Regions from separate parts of the Kitasatospora sp. NPDC051853 genome, predicted to be linked through region 4. Evidence: riboswitches for the same ligand, from Rfam matches in the RefSeq annotation. Region 4 holds a riboswitch; each other region holds the start of a gene.
What was found. A riboswitch is a leader RNA that binds a small molecule or an ion and turns the genes downstream of it on or off. The one in region 4 is predicted to bind cyclic di-AMP.
Positions count from the first base shown of each region.

Region 1: it holds a riboswitch for cyclic di-AMP, as region 4 does, so the genes downstream of both, ACIA8O_RS01495 (hypothetical protein) here and ACIA8O_RS14725 (hypothetical protein) in region 4, are expected to answer to the same signal.
Region 2: it holds a riboswitch for cyclic di-AMP, as region 4 does, so the genes downstream of both, ACIA8O_RS09150 (M23 family metallopeptidase) here and ACIA8O_RS14725 (hypothetical protein) in region 4, are expected to answer to the same signal.
Region 3: it holds a riboswitch for cyclic di-AMP, as region 4 does, so the genes downstream of both, ACIA8O_RS08815 (peptidoglycan DD-metalloendopeptidase family protein) here and ACIA8O_RS14725 (hypothetical protein) in region 4, are expected to answer to the same signal.

Region 1 is NZ_JBITBY010000001.1:316,308-319,502, reverse strand. Features, by position in the region: gene ACIA8O_RS01495 (hypothetical protein) at 108-1,493, opposite strand; cyclic di-AMP (ydaO/yuaA leader) riboswitch at 1,532-1,664, opposite strand; gene ACIA8O_RS01490 (GNAT family N-acetyltransferase) at 1,865-2,299, opposite strand; gene ACIA8O_RS01485 (HAD family hydrolase) at 2,307-2,945, opposite strand; gene ACIA8O_RS01480 (dTDP-glucose 4,6-dehydratase) at 2,927-3,195, opposite strand, start outside.
Region 2 is NZ_JBITBY010000003.1:22,298-25,492, reverse strand. Features, by position in the region: gene ACIA8O_RS09165 (alpha/beta fold hydrolase) at 1-388, opposite strand, end outside; gene ACIA8O_RS09160 (4-oxalocrotonate tautomerase family protein) at 480-677, shown strand; gene ACIA8O_RS09155 (YiaA/YiaB family inner membrane protein) at 696-986, opposite strand; cyclic di-AMP (ydaO/yuaA leader) riboswitch at 1,199-1,355, shown strand; gene ACIA8O_RS09150 (M23 family metallopeptidase) at 1,368-2,213, shown strand; gene ACIA8O_RS09145 (hypothetical protein) at 2,258-3,133, opposite strand.
Region 3 is NZ_JBITBY010000002.1:903,364-906,558, reverse strand. Features, by position in the region: gene ACIA8O_RS08830 (PP2C family protein-serine/threonine phosphatase) at 1-148, shown strand, start outside; gene ACIA8O_RS08825 (hypothetical protein) at 478-672, shown strand; gene ACIA8O_RS08820 (DUF6348 family protein) at 715-1,443, opposite strand; cyclic di-AMP (ydaO/yuaA leader) riboswitch at 1,807-1,960, shown strand; gene ACIA8O_RS08815 (peptidoglycan DD-metalloendopeptidase family protein) at 1,966-2,994, shown strand; tRNA gene ACIA8O_RS08810 (tRNA-Gly) at 3,059-3,132, opposite strand.
Region 4 is NZ_JBITBY010000004.1:534,478-537,672, reverse strand. Features, by position in the region: gene ACIA8O_RS14730 (hypothetical protein) at 1-358, shown strand, start outside; gene ACIA8O_RS14725 (hypothetical protein) at 360-1,583, opposite strand; cyclic di-AMP (ydaO/yuaA leader) riboswitch at 1,590-1,757, opposite strand; gene ACIA8O_RS14720 (hypothetical protein) at 1,945-2,406, opposite strand; gene ACIA8O_RS14715 (hypothetical protein) at 2,406-2,561, opposite strand; gene ACIA8O_RS14710 (esterase/lipase family protein) at 2,615-3,195, opposite strand, start outside.

The DNA of each region.
Region 1 (3,195 bases), on a different contig from region 4:
AGACCACCCTAGCTCAATTGTGACAATCTGTCACCAATCTCCGCCGTGCCCCTTCATGCCCGTGGCCCGCTCCCCGGCGACGGGGAGCGGGCCACGGGTGGTCGGGATCAGCCCTGGAGCGCCGTGTTGAGCGTCTGCCAGAGCGGCTTGGTGCTGTAGGGGATCATGTCCTCGGCGTAGTACCACCAGAAGTGGCCGCCGACGTAGTACGGCAGGTCGATCTTCAGGCCGTAGTAGTACGTCAGCATCGACTGGGCCGCCGCCTGGGTGCCGCTGGTCGCGGCGTCGGGCAGGCCGATCTCACCGAAGGCGAGCTTGGCGTTCGGGTAGAGGGCGTGCAGCTGCTGGAAGTACGAGGTCCACGTGGCCGCACTGGGGCGGATGTTGTTGCACTGGCCCTCGTAGTAGCTGAGCGTCACGTAGTCCAGGCCGTTGCGCATGTCCTCCGGCACGTACTGCTTGGTGAAGGTCAGCGGGTCGAGCTCGGAGGGGCCGTTGCCGCAGCCGATGTCGTAGTAGAGGGTCAGCGCGCTGCGCTTGCCGGCCGCCTCGACCTGCCGGTAGGCATCGGTGATCTTCGTCGAGACGTCGGCGTAGCTGCCCAGCCAGTTGCCGTTGACCTCGTTGCCGATCTCCCAGAGGTCGACCTTGTCGCCGAAGGCCTTCAGGTACTGGGCGACGCGGTCGTGGTAGGCCTGGGCCGAGAAGTTCTTGACGTACTCCGAGTCCAGGATCTCGCCCATCAGGTAACTGACCGGCTGGAGTTGGTCGACCGCCTCGGTGTAGGAGCTCGGGCCCTCGGTCTCGTCGAAGACGATCCGGGTGGTCGGGGTCCGGGCGAGGTGGCGCGAGGCGTCGACGATGGCGGAGAGCTTGGAGACGTCGTCGACGGTGACCCCGTAGAGGGGGTCCGGCAGCGCGCGCATGCCGGCGGGCACGGTGGGCGTCGGGGACGGCGTGGGACTCGGGCTCGGCGTGGGCGTCGGCGTGGGCGTCGGGGACGGCGTGACCGTGGGGGACGGCGTGGGCGTCGGCGTCGGGCTCGGCGTGGGAGTCGGGCTCGGCGTCGGCGTGGGCGTGGGCGTCGGGGACGGCGTGGGAGTCGGCGTAGGCGTCGGAGCCTGGCCGACGGTCAGCGTGTGCCCGGGGAGGTTGTGCCAGCGGCCGTCCGGACCACGCCAGCGGCCGAACTCCGTGTAGGTACCGGCCGGGAGGTCCAGCGCGCCGGTGGTGACGGTGGTCCCGCCCGGGCAGATCCGGACGTTGCGGGCCGCGCCCGGGAAGTCCAGTCGGCGGCCGGCCGCGTCGCGGACGGCGACCCCGAGGCTGTCCGCGGTGAAGCAGCGCGAGGAGTGCACGGCGAGCGAGGCCGTGACCGAGGGGCCCGCGACCGCCGGGGCCGGGGTGATCCGGTCCTCGACCACGGTCGGGCCGCTGGCGGACGCCTGGGTGCTGACCAGGAGCGGGATGGCGAGCAGGCCGGCTGCGGCCACCGCGCCGACCCTGACAGGTGTGGCGGAAAAGCGCATGGACAGGTCCTCTGCGACGCCTGCGAGGTGAGCTGTCGGGTTCGGGCCGGAGGTACGGCCCGGCCGGCTGTGGGCGCGGCTTCACCCCGAGCCCGCGGCCACCGCGGAACGCACGTGCGCGGGCGGAGGCAGCAGGCGGCTGACCTGGTTCCCCCGCTCCCGTCCGTGTCCGTGCTCGAGTGACCGCCGGCGGGTGGACGGGATTCGGCGCCCCACCGGAGGGGCCCGCGCGGAGCGGGCGACTCGGAGCAGGCTAAGCAGCTGACCCGGTACCGACAAGTCAGCTCGGGGCGCTGTAGCGCAACTCACAGGGGCGGGTCCGGCGGGTCCGGGGTTCAGGCCGTCCAGTGCCGGGAGCGCAGGCCGGCCGGGGTGGCGCGGAAGCCGCAGGCGCCCTCGTAGAAGTCGACGTGTTCGGGGTCGTAGTCCACGTGCACCCAGTCGCAGCCGGCCCGGAAGGCCTCCTCGGTGACCTCGTCCACCAGGCGCTTGCCGATGCCCAGGCGTTGGTACGCGGGGTGGACGGCGGTGTCCAGCACGAAGGCGTGCTTGCCGCCGTCCCACACCGCGTGCACGAAGCCGACCAGCCGGTCGGAGTCGAAGGCGCCGATCCAGGTGAGGCTGTGCCGCTCCAGGCGGCTGGCCCACGGGGTGACGGTGGTCTCCCCGTCCGGGAGGTCCGTGGCGTCCGGGCTGAAAGCCCGTTCGTGCAGTGCGGACAGCTCCTTGTCGTCGACCCCGAACCGGACCTTCAACTCGACCTCGGTCACGCCGATTTCACCTTTTCTGCTCCGAACGTGCTTCCAGCAACCGGGCGATCCCCGCAGCGAGGGCCTCCGGTGTGTCCGCGAGCAGCGTACCGATTCCCAAGCGCCCGGCCGCGCCGGTGACTTCGGGGTTGTCGTCGATCAGGACGGCCCGCTCCAGTGTCCGGCCGCAGCGCTCGGCGACCGCGGCGAAGAACTCCGCCGTGGGCTTGACCCGCCCGACCCGCCAGGAGGAGGCGACCACGTCGAACCTGCCCAGGTGGCCGTGGGCGCGGTCCTTGACGGCGTCCCAGTGCTCGGCCTCGTTGTTGGCCAGTACCAGCAGCAGGTCGGGCCGGTGGCGGCGGAGTTCGGCGATGGCGGCGAAGGCACCCGGACGGGGGACCACGCAGTCCCGGTAGAGGGCGTCCAGCCACTGCGGGTCCACCCGCAGGCCGGTCGGCGCCCCGGCCGCGACCAGCGCCTCGGTCAACACGTCGTGGACGTGGGCCCGGCCGACCTCGTAGGCGGCGTCCCGGGCGTCCAGCTCGGCCAGGAGCCGTGCGGGGTCCGCGTGGTGACGCTCCGCCAGCCGCTCCAGGAAGTCGGTCTCCTCGGTGACGTTGTTGAAGATGACGCCCCCGGCGTCCATCAGGATCGTGTCGGCCACACCCGCTCCACGTTCTCGCGCATCCACTCCAGGTTGGCGGCCAGCCCGGCCGCGAGGTCGTACTTGGCGGCCCAGCCGGTGGTGCGGGTCAGCTTGGCCGGGTCGGCCTGGAGCTTCATCACCTCGCCGGGGCGGGGCGGACCGTACCGGACCTCGCTGCGGGAGCCCGTGAGTTCGACCACCAGGCGGGCGGTTTCGGTCACGCTGTGGTCCACCCCGGTGCCGATGTTGTAGGCCTCGCCGGTGCCGG
Region 2 (3,195 bases), on a different contig from region 4:
TGATGGCGTCGATCAGGGCGATCCCGGCGATCCGCCCGGGCGCCTCGGCGGCGGCCCTGACCACGGTGGCCCCGGTGTAGGAGTTCCCGGCCAGCGCGGCGCGCTCGACGCCGAGGTGGTCGAGCAGGGCCAGCACGTCGCCGGCCAGGGCGGCGGGGGAGTAGTCGTCCCAGTCGATCGAGGACTCGCCGAAGCCGCGCAGGTCCAGGGTGATCACCCGGTGCCCGGCGGCGGCCAGCAGCGGGCGCAGGTACCGGTAGACGGTGCGGGAGTCGAGCATGCCGGGGAGCAGGACCACCGGCAGGCCGGTGCCGGGGGTGTCGTCGTAGGCCAGCCGGCCGCCGGGGAGGTCGAGGTACCGGGTCTCGGGGTGCGTCTGCGTCGCCATGCCTCAAAGCTAAGGCTAATAGCCTTAGCCGTCAATGGGTGCGGCGGTGCTAGCGTGCGGAGCGCAGGAGTCCGAACGCGGAAGGGGCGTCATGCCGTTCATCAACGTCAAGCAGCTGTCCGGCCGGAGCGAGGGGCAGCGGGCCGAGATCGCCCGCGAGCTCACCGCGACCTACGCCCGGATCACCGGCGTGAGCCCGGAGAACATCTGGGTGGCGATCGAGGAGATCCCGGCCGAGAACTGGTCCTCGGCCGGCGAGACCTTCGCGGCCAAGCGCGCCAAGGGCTGACGGCGGCTCAGGAGGGGGTCAGGGGGCGTCCACCCGGAACGGGTCGTGCTCGGCCAGGAGCTTCTCCAGTCGCGCCTGGTCGACCCGGGTGGTGATCTCCCCCTCCTCCTGGCGGTCCCGGATCACCTTGGCGAGGGTGAATGCCGAGGTGATCTCCCAGAGCAGGCCGACCGCGAGGAATGCCCGCATCCAGGCGTTCACCGGCAGGTAGAGCACCCCGAGGGCGAGGGCGGCGGTGGCCAGCGCGAAGGAGAGCACGGCCTGGGCGTAGTAGGCGTTGGTGGTCCGGGGCTGGGTGGCTGCGGTCATGCTCCCAGGATGGCCAACTCCCTTGCCCCCCACCTGAGTACGGGTGCTCAACCCGGGCCCGTGCGGCGGGCTGAGTACCCGGCCCGGCGGGCCCGGGTCACGGCGCGTCAGAAAGAGATGGACTGCACCACTCAAGCCGCTTGGAATCATGGGCTCCTAGGATTAACGTTTGATAACGCAGCGCGGTCGGCAACGCCGTACCCGAACGGCACCGTGCGCCGTCGCCTAATCCCACGGCCCTCCCACGGGCGGGCCAGGGAGCCGGGGAACCACGTTCCTTGGGGTGAATCGGCCGGGCCCCACCCGGCCGTAGGAGACCTTCCTGCTCCGAACCCGTCAGCTAACCCGGTAGGCGCGAAGGAAGGAAAGGAGCGCGCCTCCGTGGCGTCGACGCACACCCAGGCACACCCCCGGCAGGACGGCAGCGGCACCACCCAGCTGCTCGACCACCCCCTCCCGCAGGAGGCCGCCCGGCACCGGATGCCCCGTCAGACCCGCTCCTCCGGCCCGCTGCTCGGCGTCACCGCGATGGCCGCCTCGCTCGGCGCCACCGGCTTCGCCGCGGCCGCCCCGGCCGCCGCCGCTCCCGCCACCCCGCCCGCCGTCGCCGCCGCCGACCAGGCCGACGCGGACCGCACCGCCGGGGAGCGCCCGCTCTCCGCCGACCCCGGGCTGGCCCTCGCCGCCCGCATCCAGCAGCAGGCCGACGGCCAGCGCACCTCCGCCGAGGAGACCGCCCGGCTGGCCGCTGCCCAGGAGGCCGAGGCCAAGCGCACCGCCCAGGCCCAGGAGCAGGCCGCCGCCGAGGCCGCCGCGGAGCAGGCCGCGCAGGGCGCCTTCACCCTCCCCACCAGCGGCTACCAGCTGACCGCGCACTACGGGCAGTCCGGCTCCTACTGGTCCCACCTGCACACCGGCCTGGACTTCGCCGCCGCCACCGGCACCCCCGTGGCCGCCGTCACCGGAGGCACCGTCAGCTCGGCCGGCTGGTCCGGCGCCTACGGCTACCGGGTGATCCAGACCCTCCCCGACGGCACCGAGCTCTGGTACTGCCACCTCTCCTCGATCACCGTCGCCTCCGGCCAGGTCGCCCCCGGCACCGTGCTCGGCAAGGTCGGCGCCACCGGCAACGTCACCGGCCCCCACCTCCACCTGGAGGTCCGCCCCGCCGGCGCCACCCCGGTCGACCCCCTGACCTGGCTCCAGGCCCACGGCCTCAACCCCTGACACCCCGTCGGGCCCGCCGCCTCCCCGGCCGCGGGCCCGGTCCGTCAGTCCTGCTCCTCCGCCTCGTACCCCTGGGCCGCCAGGTAGGCGTCGATCTCCTCGTGCCCCGGCTCCGGCGCCAGGTCCGGGTACTCGTGCACCAGCAGCGCCGCCAGCCCCGGCACCGTCCACTCGCCGCACAGCCGCAGCGCCTCCTCGGCCACCGCCGCCTCGAAGGCGTCGAAGTCCCCCGAGAGCTCCTCCGGCATCGGCAGCCCGAGCGCGTTCAGCCCCGCCAGGTTCCGGTAGGAGCGCTGCATCAGCCGGTTCTCCAGCAGCATCCGCGCCCCGTCCGTCGCCATCCCGACCGAGATCACCCGGGTCGGCCCCCAGCCGCCGTCCGAGTCCACCTCGTCCAGCCCGGCCAGGGCCCCGAACGCCTCGGCCCGCTGATCCGGCGTCAGCTCCCGGAACCCGTCCAGCCAGCCCCGCACCGCGCCCTCGTCCGCCGTGTCCACCCCGTCCGCCCGCAGCAGCAGCGCGTACAGCCGGGGCCAGGTCACCAGGTGCGGCTGGCGCAGCAGCCCGCAGAGCAGCTCGCCCTGCCACTCCGCCTCCGCGTGCAGCTTCTCCTGCCGCTTGGCGTTCAGCCGCTTGGTGGCCCGCTGGTGGTCGATCAGCAGCTCCACCGCCCTGCCGTACGCCTCCGGCTCGGACTCCGGCTGGACGTACAGGTAGAGCCGCTCGTAGAGCAGCTGCTCCAGCACCGCGGAGGTCAGCTCCGGGAAGCCGTCGTGCATCCGGCCGTCGCCCAGCTCCAGCAGGGTGAGCACGGTGCGCAGCGCGGGCTCCGGCACCGGCGGCCGCCCCTCTTCGGCGGCCCAGTCGAGCAGGTCGTCGGCGCGGGTGCGGGGGCTGAGCAGGAGGTCCTCGTGGTTCACCCTCGTACGGTATCCGGTGACGGACCGTCGGGACGCCGGGACGCCGTCCGCGTAGGGTCGTG
Region 3 (3,195 bases), on a different contig from region 4:
GGACCGGCTGATGGGCGAGGCGGACCGGCTGGTCGGGGGCGCCCCGTTCGCCCAACTCGGCGGCCGCGGCTCGGCGGTGAAGCTCATCGAGTCGGTGGCCAAGGACGTCAACGACGACCGCGCGGTCCTGCTGCTCTGGCGGGGCTGACCGACTGTCAAGTCCGAACGCCGATCTTCGGCCATTCCTGGGGCATAGTCCGGAAAGTGGATCTAGGACCGGCCGGAGCCGTCAACTGCCAGTTGGGGCGGCCCTGCCGACGGACCGTCAGGCCTGCTCGGCTATCGTCTCGGTCGGCGGAAATTCGTCTCACATCGCAGGATCTTCGGGGCCTGCTCACGGCAAGTCCTTTACGCAGTCCGCACGAACGACCACACTGAGTCCGGGTGGGACGGTCGGTTCTCGGGGGGTCCGGGGGATTGCTCGGGGGATTGGGCCCGCCACGAAACTCGCTACGTAGAAAGAGGAAGTGAGTCCGGGTGGCCTTCTCCGTCTCAGCCCTGGTCCTGTTCGGCATCATCTGCGTGATCTTCATCCGCAACAAGCAGTTGAAGACCAGTCATGCCATCATCGCCGCGCTGTTCGGCTTCATGCTGAGCCAGTCCACCGCGGCCGGGCCGATCCAGGAGTTCCTCAGCCAGCTCGCCAAGACCATCTCCTCGGTGGCCGGCTGACCTCGGTGGCCGGGCTGCCCCGGCGGCCCGCCTGACGGCGGGTCAGCGCCGCCCCCGCCACCAGCGCGCGAGTCCGCGCCGTGGTGGTGCGGGCGCCGCCGCGCGCTCCGGCAGTGCTTCGGGCTCGGGCGCGAACACCAGGAACAGCCGCGCCCAGCAGAGCCGTTCGCCGCGCGGCCAGTCCTGTGCGCGCAGTGCCCGCGAGGCCGCGCTGCTGACCCGGCCGTTCACCCGCACCTCGGCCACGTCGTGGCCGGCCTTGCCGCCGAAGAACAGCTTCACGCCGTTCACCTGCCCGGGCAGCAGCTCCGGCAGGACGGCGGCGGCCAGGGCGGGGGAGGAGTGCTGCTCCGCGAGCCAGTCGGCGAGCAGCTCCGAACCGGTGCCGAAGGTGGCCGCCGGGCTCTGCACCACCCGCCAGCCCGGGAACTCCGGCGTGCTGAACGCGTGCCCGCCGTCGAGCAGTTGGAGCACGGCGGTGGCGGTGGTGCCGGCCCAGATCATCACCGCGTTGTCGAGCTGCTCGGCGTCGTCGCCACCGAAGCCGGCCGCGCAGTCCCAGACCACCGGGCCGTCGCCCCGGCCGAGCTGGAGGACGTAGCCGAGGTCCACGTGCCCGGTGGTGCCCCGCTCGGCGTGGTCGCGGACCGCCACGGCGGTGGTGCCGGGCCCCCGGACCACCGCACCGTCCACGGTGAACTCCAGGCCCAACCGGGCCATCTCGCGGACCACGCCGCGTCGGATGACGGCCAGCCGCTCCTCGTGGGGCACGGGCGGATCTCCTCGGTGCCGCCCGGACGGCGGCGCTCTGTTCTCGAACGGGAACCTCGAACGGCGAGCGTATCGGCCCGGCGTGACCGGTGTCACGGCGCCTGCCGACGGAGCGCGCAGGGGCGTATCCGGACCGTCGCATTCGGCACCCTGTGTATGCGGAGGATCGGCCCAGGGTCAGCGATCATGGCCGCAAAAGGCGGAAGTCCCGAGCCCGGAGTGACTTTGGTCCCGCCCGATCCTGGTTGATCGTTCAACCGGGGGTTGCCAGCTCCGGGGGCGATGGGCTTAGCTGCGGATCCAGTCCGGCGGATCGACCGGACGGGCCCACCGGGCGGAACGCCGAGTCCTGCCGCCGTCCGGAGCCTCGAACCAGCACAGCCACGGCAGGAGTGGGGGACCCACAGGTAAGTCGCCGTACCGGTACGCCGGTGCGGCTAGGGGTGAAGCCGCGTCAGCGGCCGGGCATCTCCAGCCCGAACCCGACAGCTCACCTCACAGGCGTCGGAGAGGACCAGCCCCATGGGCAAGCACCGTCGTGTCCAGCTGTCCCGTCTGACCCGCATCGCGGTCGCCACCGGTGTGGTCGGCGCCGCGTTCGCCGTCCCGGTCAGCGCCGCCAGCGCGCACCAGAACCACACCCCGGCCGTCGCCCCCGAGGCCGCCGCCGCCGTCACCGCCGTGGTGGCCGAGTCCGCCCCGGCCGCCGCGCCCGCCGCGGCTCCGGCAGCCGCCCCGGCCGCCGAGGCCAAGGCCTACCAGGTGGTCAGCGGTGACACCCTCTCGAAGATCGCCTCCGTCCAGCAGGTCGAGGGCGGCTGGGAGAAGCTCTACCAGGACAACCGGACCGTCATCGGCGGCAACCCGAACCTGATCTACCCGGGCCAGAACCTCTCCCTCGCGGGCAAGGCCGCCGTGGCCGCCCCGGCGCCGCAGCAGGCCCCGGCCCCGCAGCAGCAGCCGAAGGCCGCCGAGTCGGCCGACAGCACCAAGGCCTCGCGCTCCAAGGCCTCCACCCCGGCCCCGCAGGCCGCCACCCCCAAGGCCGCCGCCCCGCAGGCCGCGGCTCCCAAGGCCGCCGCCCCGAAGGCCGCCGCCCCGAAGGCCGCCGCTCCCAAGGCCGAGACCTCCACCACCGTCGCCTCCGGCGGTTACGTGGCCCCGGTCCCCGGCGGCACCTCCACCGCGTACCACGCCTCCGGCTCCTCCTGGTCCAGCGGCTACCACACCGGTGTGGACTTCCGCGCCTCCACCGGCACCAGCGTGAAGGCCATCACCTCCGGCACCGTGGTCAAGGCCGGCAACGGCGGCTCCTACGGCAACGAGGTCGTCATCCGCCACGCGGACGGCAAGTACTCCGAGTACGCCCACCTCTCCTCGATCGGCGTCTCGGCCGGCCAGACCGTCTCGGCCGGCCAGCAGATCGGCCTCTCCGGTGCCACCGGCAACGTGACCGGCCCGCACCTGCACTTCGAGGTCCGCACCGGCTCGTCCTACGGCTCCGACATCGACCCGGTCGCCTACCTGCGCGCCCACGGCGTCAACGTCTGAACCGACTGAGACGACGTCAAAAAGGCTCCGGCCCCCGGTCAGTGACCGGGGGCCGGAGCCTTTGTGGAGCGGGTGACGAGAATCGAACTCGCGTGACCAGTTTGGAAGACTGGGGCTCTACCATTGAGCTACACCCGCACGGGACGCCCCGCGGCCGCGTGCAGCGGTCCCGAGGACAGGGTCAGCGTACCTGGTCGGATC
Region 4 (3,195 bases):
GATCGACGCGGACCCGGCCCCGCCCGGCGGCACCACCAGCGCGCACGGCTTCGTCGCCAACCGGGGGCCCGACCGGACCGCCTCCCCGTTCCGGGTGACGATCACGCTGCCCGCCGGTTTCACCTTCGAGAGCCCGACCTTCCCGGCGGACTGCCGGGCCACGGCCGGCCACCACGTCCTGACCTGCACCTTCCCGGCCGGGCTGGCCCCGCTCCGGACCGCCACCGCGATCGCCCCGGTCCGGGTGGACGCGGACCTGCCCCCCGGCACGCAGGCCGAGGGGCAGGTCAGGGTGTACAGCGCGGACGACACGGACGGCACGAACAACTCCACGCCGTTCACGCTGTCCGTGAGCTGACTCAGCGGTAGACCCGCACCCAGTCCGCGGCGAAGTCGATCGGCGCGGTGCCGGACGGCCCCGGGTGGTACTTCCCGGCACCCACCGAGAGGTTGAGGATCAGGTAGGCGGACCAGCTGGACCCGACGCCCTGGTTGTCGGAGAAGACCTTGACGCCGTTCACGTACCAGTCGACGGAGTTCGCGCCGTAGTACGTGCCGATGGTGACCCACTTGTCGTGGCCGACGGCCGAGGCGTCGGTGTGGTACTTCTGGCCGGACCTGACGTGGTTGGTCAGCTCCAGCAGCGCGGCGTTGTCCGGGTGGTACTCGAAGGTGTCGATCTCCCCGTTGCCGTCCTTCCAGGTCCACAGCGCCGGCCAGGCACCCGCCTCGGAGGGCAGCTTGACCCGGGCCTCGGCGTAGTCGCCGGTGCGCACCTGGAAGCCCTGCGAGGAGTACTCGGTGGTGAGCAGCCCGGTGTCCCAGGCCTGCCTGCCGTTCTCCAGGGTGTGCGCGGAGGGCTTGGCGGTGAAGGTGGCCACACCGTTCGCGACCGAGACGCCGGACGGGTTCAGCCAGTCCAGCTTGTTGTCGTCGGGGTTGTGGTTGCCGTAACGGTAGCTGCTGCTGCGGTCGTTGACCCACTTGCTGCCGAGCGCGACGGGCGCGTCGAACTCCTCCGACCAGGTCAGCGCCTTGCCCGGCACGGGCGAACCACCCGGCGCCGGGGTCGGCGTGGGGGTGGGCGTCGGGGTCGGCGTGGGCGTCGGGGTCGGCGTCGGGGTCGGCGTGGGAGTGGGGGTGGGCGTCGGCGTGGGGGTCGGGGTCACCGAGCCACCGCCGACGGTCAGCTGACGGGACGGCAGGTTGTGCCAGCCCCCGTTCTGGTCCTGCCAGAAGCCGAACTGGGTGTACGTCCCGGCCGGCAGTGCCCGGGCACCGCTGGTGAAGGTCACCCCGCCCGGGCAGATCCGCACGTTGCTCGCGTTGCCGGGGAAGTCGAGGTTGCGGCCGGCGGCGTCCCGGACGCCGACGCCGAGGGTCTTGGCGGTGAAGCAGTAACCCGAGTGCACGGTCAGGCTGGCCCGGGCGGCGACGTCGGCCGACATCGCGGTCGGGCTGAGCCGGTCCTGGGTGACGTAGGTGACGGCCTCGGCCTGGCCGGCCAACGGGGCGGCGGCGATCAGCGGGACGGCCACCAGGGCGGCCGCGCCGAGGCGTGCCGGAGTGACGGAGATGCGCATGGGCAGGAGTCCTCTTCCGACGCCTGCGAGGTGAGCTGTCGGGTTCGGGCGTGAGGAAACGCCCGGCCGCCCGTGAGCGGCTTCACCCCGAGTGCCCCTGCGCCGAGTGGGCGGGCAGGGGTCACGTACTGACCTGGTTCCCCCGCTCCTGCCCGTACTCGATGTGGTCGAGTGACCGTCGACGGGCAGGCAGGACTCGGCGCCCCGCCGACGGGTGTCCGCAGCTACACGAACTCCATGCAGGCTAGGCAGCTCCCCCGCCCCGCGACAACGAGACCTCCCTCACACGCCCCTCGGACATGCGGAAGGGTTGCCCGCCGATCGTTCGGCGGGCAACCCTTCCGTACTCGTGGCCGGACGATCAGTCGGCCAGCAGTCGGGCGATCCCCCCGATCGTGGGGGACAGCTCCGGCCGGTCGATCCCTGCTCCCTCCAGATGGATCAGGATCCGAGGGCCGGGCGCGTTCACGGACCGTCCGGCCGTGAACGCGTCGACGCACGCCGCGAGGATCCGGTGCGTCCGGACCTCGGCCTCCGCTGCCGCGAGGTGCCGTGCCGGTTCCTCCCACGGAACGACCGGCGTGGCGATGACGACCGGCGGAGCACCGTCACCCCGGTGGTTGACCAGGAGCTGTGCCGAACCGGGTATCGGTACTCCCCCGTAACGCTCGTGCGCCAGCGGGGAACTGAGGATCACGGCGTCGCAGTCGAAGCCGGTATCGGCCACCGAACCCACCCTGAAGTCCAGCCCCGCCCGATCGCCGAGCGCCTCACGGCAGACCTCGACCGTGTGCGTGCCCGCGGCCGCGACGACGTACTCCATCAGCACTCCGGAAGGGTCGGTATGTCGATGCTCATGCTCGTCATGATCGCAGGGCGGCGGACCAGCCCCAGTTCGTCGTTGTTCAGCGCCGCACCGCCGTCGACGGTCAGTTCGGTGAACCGGCTGTCGTCGGGGGTGCAGATCGCCCGCTCCACATCCTGCGCGTACAGAGCACGAACAGTGGGGGGAATTCCGGCGGGATCGCTTTTCAGCCGAGCCAGGCGGCGACCTGGGTGGCGGCGGCCGGGGCCCAGCCGAGTTCGAGGTGGTTCAGGTCGGTGAACAGTTTCGTGCCGCCGACCGTTCGGATGCCGGTGGTGTCCAGGGCGCTGGCGGTGAGGACGATGCCGTCGCTCGGGCCGCGGTTCTCGTTGAGCAGGCCGGGGAGGTCGGCGGAGCCGCCGGCCAGCAGGTAGGCGGGGACGGCGGCGGGGGTGCCCGCGGCGTGCAGCGGGGCGATCAGCGAGCCCGCGTCGATCGCGGCCTGGATGCCCTGGCCGGAGGTGTAGTAGCCCTGGCCGCCGTAGTAGGTGGTCCACCAGTCCTGGGTGAGCTGGTCCACGCCGTACCTCCCGTCCCAGCGGGCGAGCAGTTGGCGCTGGCCGGGGAAGCAGTCGGAGCCGTTGACCGGCAGCACGCCCAGGCAGGGCTGGGAGGTGTAGGTGCCGTAGCAGGTCATCCAGAGGTGCGGGGAGGGCGCGTTGGCCGTGCCGCCGCAGGCGGGCCAGGTGGCCAGCGAGAAGCTCCAGCCGTGCGCGTAGACGTAGTCGAGGCCGCCGTTCGGACCGC